2 regions of the Bradyrhizobium sp. 27S5 genome follow, and region 1 is predicted to be linked to the other one. Evidence: riboswitches for the same ligand, from Rfam matches in the RefSeq annotation. Region 1 holds a riboswitch; the other holds the start of a gene.
The links. Region 1 has a riboswitch for ZMP and ZTP ahead of glyA (serine hydroxymethyltransferase). Riboswitches for the same ligand answer to the same signal wherever they lie in the genome.
Positions count from the first base shown of each region.

Region 2: linked by a shared signal. The riboswitch ahead of WDM24_RS24520 (bifunctional 5,10-methylenetetrahydrofolate dehydrogenase/5,10-methenyltetrahydrofolate cyclohydrolase) and the one ahead of glyA (serine hydroxymethyltransferase) in region 1 are both predicted to bind ZMP and ZTP.

Region 1 is NZ_CP147714.1:7,908,019-7,911,413, forward strand. It holds gene WDM24_RS37235 (amidohydrolase family protein) at 1-390, opposite strand, end outside; gene WDM24_RS37240 (AraC family transcriptional regulator) at 463-1,317, opposite strand; partial or broken gene WDM24_RS37245 (aldehyde dehydrogenase family protein) at 1,486-1,605, shown strand; ZMP/ZTP riboswitch at 1,681-1,765, shown strand; gene glyA (serine hydroxymethyltransferase) at 1,800-3,080, shown strand; gene WDM24_RS37255 (PQQ-binding-like beta-propeller repeat protein) at 3,203-3,395, opposite strand, start outside.
Region 2 is NZ_CP147714.1:5,209,591-5,212,985, reverse strand. It holds gene WDM24_RS24525 (hypothetical protein) at 1-1,032, opposite strand, end outside; ZMP/ZTP riboswitch at 1,222-1,301, shown strand; gene WDM24_RS24520 (bifunctional 5,10-methylenetetrahydrofolate dehydrogenase/5,10-methenyltetrahydrofolate cyclohydrolase) at 1,317-2,180, shown strand; gene WDM24_RS24515 (MaoC/PaaZ C-terminal domain-containing protein) at 2,331-2,783, shown strand; gene WDM24_RS24510 (PadR family transcriptional regulator) at 2,911-3,240, shown strand; gene WDM24_RS24505 (DUF1700 domain-containing protein) at 3,237-3,395, shown strand, end outside.

The DNA of each region.
Region 1 (3,395 bases):
AGGATAGTACCGGCGATCGTCCGGCGGCAGCCCCCACACCCAAGGCAGAATACGCAGTCCCTTAAATCCGTCTCTCTTCACGCGCAGCCTCAACTCTCGTACCGCGTCCATCGGGCGGAAGAGATCGACCGAAGCGATTCCGACGAAGCGGTCAGGGTGAGCCTGGCAGTGTTGGGCGACCTCGTCGTTACTGATCATCGGCCCGCCCGGACCGTGCCAGCCACAGAGCGTGCCCATAGAAACGCCTGCACGATCCATCTCGGCAAGCGTGTCTCCGATAGGGGGCGCCGTTTCCGACCATTTGCCGGGTCTCCACCGACGCAACGACTCGAACATCGGATCCCCGATCCAGGCGGGATTCGGATGCTGCATCCAGGCGTCGATGATCATTCTGAGCTGCCCGCGTCTGACGATGGATCGAGGCGACGGCCCGCGACCTGCCAGCGTGAAAGGCGAACCTGCTCAACCGGACTCGGTCGTGGTCCCGAGTGGCCACACCGCCATCACTAGACGCGAGGATCGTTCGGCGTCTTGAAGAAATCGGACAGCCTGCGCACGGGGCCTGCCCCACGCCTGCCGGAACGCCCCGGGCGTGACACCGGCGTGTCGCCGAAACTCTCTGGTGAGGTGGGCCTGATCGGAAAATCCGAGATCAGATGCAATCCCCGACAGACCATCGCCTCCGGCCGCGATTTCGTAGACCGAGCGACGGAAGCGCTGCACGGCAAGAAAACGCTTGGGCGGGCAACCGGTCGACGTTCGCACTCGCCTCTGCACCGTCCGGACCGATTTACCGACATGGCCCGCCAGCTCGCTCACCCGACCATGCGGCGCATCCAGCGGGTCGCACCCCGGAATCGAGGGGGGCCTCGCCTTCCGCGCGAGCGCGAGTAACATCAGATCCACGCTGTCGAGAATGTCAAAGCACGATGGACTGTCCCGGACGATTCGCGCCAGCGCATCGCGACACGCGACGATCGTCGGATTGTGGACGCTCGGCGTTCCCGGCCAATTCGGTTTCAACTTGACACCGACGATCCAACCGAAGAACGCCCTTCCTTTTCTTCTGCAATCGAGGCTCGGCTCGTTGAAGACCACTTTGCCGGCCGAATCGCCTTCCCGGAATACGAAGGCAAGCTCCTTGAGCGGGGAAGCGAATGATATCCGACTTTCCGTCAGCCGGCCCCGGTCTTTCAGGATATAGATCGAGTCCACAAAGGCGGCCTGATCGTCGCGCGGTGCGAATTCAGCGTAGAACGAGGGATGGGCGAAGACGCTGTCTTCGCCTTTATCCGTTTTGATTGGAGCAACGGTCATCAGTTCTCGCCGTTTGATCGGCAATTGCTTGGTTCGCTGTTGAATGCACTTACGACTGATCTATCATACACCTCCGTAGCGGCAGTTTAAACGCAAAGCTGCCGGCGTAGAAGGTGGCCCATTGGTTCGCGATGAAGCTCGCATCAGTCCCAGGTCGGCTCTTCTGACAAGCAGCTGCTCGCCGGCACCGTGCGGGTGAACACCTCGCGCGCCATCAGCTACATGATGCCGTTCGGAGGCATGATGTTTTCCGGCATCGGCCGCGAAAGTGGCATCGCCCTTATCCGCGGTCATTGAACTGGTCGTTGCGGAAGGTCCGCAGGTCGGCTAAGTTCTCCTCACGAAGAGTCTACGTGCTCATTCGTCCTTTCGCGCGACTGGCGAGCCAACGTGGAATTGACCACGGTGAAGCGCGAAGGGTTCAACGCCGATCGCCTGGGCAACCCATCTGCTGGAAAAACAGCGTGTTGAGGAGCCCGAGCATGCCGTCGTTTCGCAACGAACTGTCCATCAACGATCAAGAGATCGCCGCCGCCCTTGCGGGCGAAGAGCGCCGTCAACAGGACGGCGTCGAACTGATTCCGTCCGAGAACTACACCTACCCGGAGGTGCTCGAACTGCTCGGCTCGGTCTTCACCAATAAATATTCGGAAGGGTATCCGGGACGCCGATACTACGGCGGCCAGCAGTATACGGACAACATCGAGAACCTCGCGCGGCAGCGGGCCTGCTCGCTGTTTCGTGCCGAGCACGCCAACGTTCAGCCGCTTTCCGGATCACCGATGAATCAGGCCGTCTATCTCGGCCTGTTGAATCCCGGCGACACCATTCTCGCCATGGACCTGTCCCATGGCGGTCATCTCACCCACGGCGCGCCGGTGTCCCACATGGGGCGCTTGTTCAACTTCATTCGCTACAAGACGGCGCCGTCAAACGGCGGCGCGATCGATTTCGACGCATTGCGCGCGACGGCGCGTGAAGCGCGTCCGAAGATGGTGTTGTGCGGCTACAGCTCCTATCCGCGCGACCTGGACTATGCGGCATTCAAGAGCATTGCCGACGAAGTCGGCGCGCTCACGATGGCCGACGTCAGCCATTATGGCGGATTGGTTGCCGCTGACGTCATGCGCAATCCGCTCGATGCCGGCTTCGACGTCATGACGACGACGTCCCACAAGTCGCTGCGCGGCCCCCGTGGCGGGATCATCCTGTGCCGGAAGGAACATGCCGGCCGGATCGATGCTTCGGTCTTTCCCGGTTTGCAGGGCGGGCCTCACATGAACGTCGTGGCCGGGATTGCCGTGACGCTCAAGAAGGCGGCGACCGCGGATTTCCAGGCCTACGCGCGGCAGGTCTTGCGCAACGCGAAGGTGCTTTCCGGCGCGCTGATGGATCGAGGGATGAAGCTGGTCACCGACGGGACGGACAATCACATGATGGTCGTCGATACGGCAGCATCGGTCGGGCTGAACGGGCGAGCGGCCGAGGACGTGCTCGATGCCATCGCCATCACCACCAACAAGCAAGTCATTCCGGACGATCCGCGCCCGCCGCTCAGGCCGAGCGGTGTTCGCCTCGGGACACCGGCGGCGACCACGCGCGGCATGGGAGAAGCCGAAATGCATCGTATCGGCGGGTTCATTGCGGCGGCTCTGCGGGCGAATGGAGACGATGCGGTCGTCGCGCGCCTCAGGTCGGAATGCACCGAGATGTGCCGGGCTTTTCCTGTTCCAGGCGTGGTGTCCGCGTCCGGACCGAACTGACCGGCGGCACACCGGCAACCGCAGCCTGGCGCGGAGACATGCCGAACGGAGTTTGGCGCCGCCGGTGCGCATCCCGCATCAAGTGCGGGACAGGCTTCGCTCGAAAACGCTCTATGCGCTCGTCAGGGATTGCCGACCTCGAAGGCCAGCAGAACATTGCCGGGCAAGCCGCTCCACTGCGCGTAGCCGGAATTGACGTACAGCATGTGATCCACAACGATCGGGCCGGGTCCGTCCATGGCACCGCCACGGGCCGCAACGCCATTGATCGTGGTGTAGTCGCGGGCCGTGTCGATCTCCCAGAGCAGCCGAGCG
Region 2 (3,395 bases), 2.7 Mb from region 1:
GGCAAGGCTACGCAGCGCGGTCTGCTGAGGCGGCGTTTCGGCCGGATCCGTCAGCAGCGACAGCGTCGTGCGGGCATCATCGGGCCAGCCGTTCGTGGCCTGCCAACTGGCGATGCTGGCGAGCATCATGTCCTTGTCGGTCACCGGCGTCAGCGATTTGGCGATGTCGAGGGCAAGCAAAAATTGCTTGGTCTCCAGCAGTGGAACGATGACCTGCGTATAGCCGACAAGGCGCTGGAGCTCGAATTGCGCGTCGGCAGTCTCCGCCTGCATCTGTTGCAGCGCCTGCTTGACCGGCTCGCCGTCGCCGCGCAGCGCCATCACTTTGATGATGGAGAAGCGAAGCGGGATTTCTCCGCCGCGTACCCTCAATTTGTCCAGGGCGGTGCGCAGATTCTTCTCGGCCTGGTCATAGAACTCCTTCGCGGATTTCGTATCGCCGCGCTTGGCGTAGGCACGCCCCAGGGCGACCTGCATGTCGGCCAGTTGCGATTCCGTGATGAAGCGCTGCTCCATCATCAGTGCACGGGCTTTCTCGATCTTGCCGACGTCTGCCAGCTCCTTCACCGCCTCGATCGCGATGACGCTGCGCGTGCCGTAGATGTTTTTTGGGTCGGGCGGCGGTTGCAGCCGATCGGCCAACGCCAGCGCCGTATCGAGATCGTCGGCCTTGACGAGGCTGCGCGCGAGCTCGGCGATTCCGATGAGCTGCGTCGACCCGCCGAAGGTGCCGACCAGATCAAGCGCCTGCTGTTTCTGGTTGGCGGCAACCAGTCCCTTGATGGCAATCAGGGCGTAGCTCGTCACGTTGGCGTTTTGCGCGGATTGCGACAGCTGTTGTGCCTCGGCGATGTCGGCGGCGGTGGCGTACTCGATATGAAGCAGCACGCTGGCCTGGATCAACACGTCCAGCCGCTCCTTGCCGGCGAGCGGCCTGCCGTTGCTGCTGAACGCCTCTTCGAGAACGCAGGCGCGCGTCGGCTTGCTCCGGCACGTCGCCCAGTCCGCATGGACCGGCAACGCGCCGCTCATTGCACACGCCAGTGACGCAAGCGCCGTCAACCAAAAGCGATGCCTGAAAACAGTCATTGTGCCCTCAATCTAGGCGTGCAGTCCGCCATGCTCGATAAGTTCCACACCTTGCAGAAGACCGCAAGTTGTCGCGCACGCTGCGCTTGCGCGGTCTGCCATTGCCTTTGGCAGGCCGGGCGGCTATGACCACGCCATCTGCGCGACTGGCGCTTGGATGGACCACCATCGGGGAGCGCAGAGACTGAACGCCGCGCGCCTGGGCACCGCTTCGAAACGGAGGTCCCATGACGGCGAATATTCTCGATGGGCATGCACATGCCCAGATTGTCATCGATCAGGTTGCAAGCGAACTGGACCGGCTGCCTCGCGCACCGGGGCTGGCGGTCGTGCTGGTTGGCTGTGACCCGGCGAGCCAGATCTACGTGCAGAGCAAGGTCAGGATGGCCGAACGGCTCGGCCTGCGTGGCGAGGTCGAACGCCTGCCTGATGACGCCAGCGAGGCCGATCTGCTGGCCAGGATCGAAGCGCTCAACGCGCGTGACGATATCGACGGAATCCTCGTCCAGCTGCCGCTGCCGACCCATGTCGACGCCTTGCGCGTGATGGCGGCGGTCGATCCCGCCAAGGATGTCGACGGCCTGCATGCCCTGAACGCAGGCCGGCTGTTTCACGGCGACGATGCGCTGGTGCCATGCACGCCGCTCGGCTGTCTCCGCCTGATCAAATCGATCCGGCCTGATCTCACCGGCGCGCATGCCGTGGTGATCGGCAGCTCCAACATCGTCGGCAAGCCGATGGCCGCGCTGCTGCTGCAGGAGCAGGCGACCGTGACGCAGACCCACATCCACACCCGCGGCATCAGCCAGATCTGCCGACAGGCCGATATCCTGGTCAGTGCGGTGGGGAAGGCTGGCCTCGTGCGCGGCGACTGGATCAAGCCGCAGGCCATCGTCATCGACGTCGGCACCACGCGCGTCGAGAAGCCGGACGGCGGCTACACGGTGTGCGGCGATGTCTCCTTCGACGAGGCGGTGCAAATCGCCGGTGCGATCACGCCGGTGCCGCGCGGCGTCGGCCCGATGACGATCGCCTGCCTGATGGAGAACACCCTGAAGGCCGCCAAGGCGAGGGCGGCACGGCTGCAATAGCGCGGCATATGCGCCGCGTTGCGCGAGCGGCCGATACCGCTCGCGTCACGTCTTCGCATCCGGCGTCGCGTGCGCGAAGTTCATGACGTCAGAGGTCATGGAATGCCCGCAGCGATCGTCTATCGTTGTGCCGGAAAGCGGAGGTGCGCGATGCTGTATGCGGAAGATCTCACCCAAGGGCAGACGTTTGAGCTCGGCAGCTATACGATCGGCGAGGCCGAGATCCTGGCGTTCGCCGGCAAGTATGACCCCGTGCCGATCCACACCGATCCCACTGCGGCTGCGGCGGGTCCGTTCGGCGGCTTGATCGCAAGCGGCTTCAACACCATTGCGATCTATCAGCGCCTCGTCGTCGAGGCGATCTGGGGCAAGGTGGCGGGCATAGTCGGGCGGAGCCTGGAGATTCGATTGCCCAGTCCGGTCCGCCCTGGAGCCACGCTGACCGGCCAGTCGCAGATCCAGAGGATCACCATCAGGCCGGAGCGGCGCGACGCCGTCGTGATCTTCAGGACGGAGCTGGTCAACGACGAGCAGCGTCCCGTCCTCGTCGTCGTGCTCGATGCGCTGATTCACATGCGGCCGGCCGCGAAGGAGCGGGCGTAGCGTCCGAATTGATCGCTGATCGGGGGCCGTAGCCGTGATCATCGGGCCTGAAGCATGTTGCTCTGACAGGTACCTTGCATTGCATGGTACCTTGTTATATATAGCTCCCAACACCCGCAGGAGTTCGATGGCGGAATCGACGATCCAGGTTCAGCTCAAGAAGGGAGCGCTCGAGATGTGCGTGCTGGCGCTGCTGGCCCGTGGCGAAAGCTATGCCTATGAGATCGCGAGCACGCTCGCTTCACGCATCGGCATGGGCGAGGGCACGATCTACCCCCTGATGCGCCGCATGCAGGATGACGGGCTGGTCGATACGCGCCTCGTCGAGTCGAGCAGCGGTCCGCCGCGGAAATATTACCGGCTGACGCCGGCGGGACGCGCGGCACTCACCGCCCAGAAGCGCGAATGGCAGGCGTTCACGGACGCGGTCGATCAGCTGCTCGGAGAGCGCAAATGAACCGGACGGCCTTCCTGCGACGTCTCTCCGACGGATTGGCCGGCCTTCCGGCGCGCGAGGCCGAGGACATCCTCGACGATTACAGCGCCTATTTCGACGAGGGCCTTGCGGCGGGACGCAGCGAAGAGGACGTCGCGGCCGCGCTCGGCGATCCC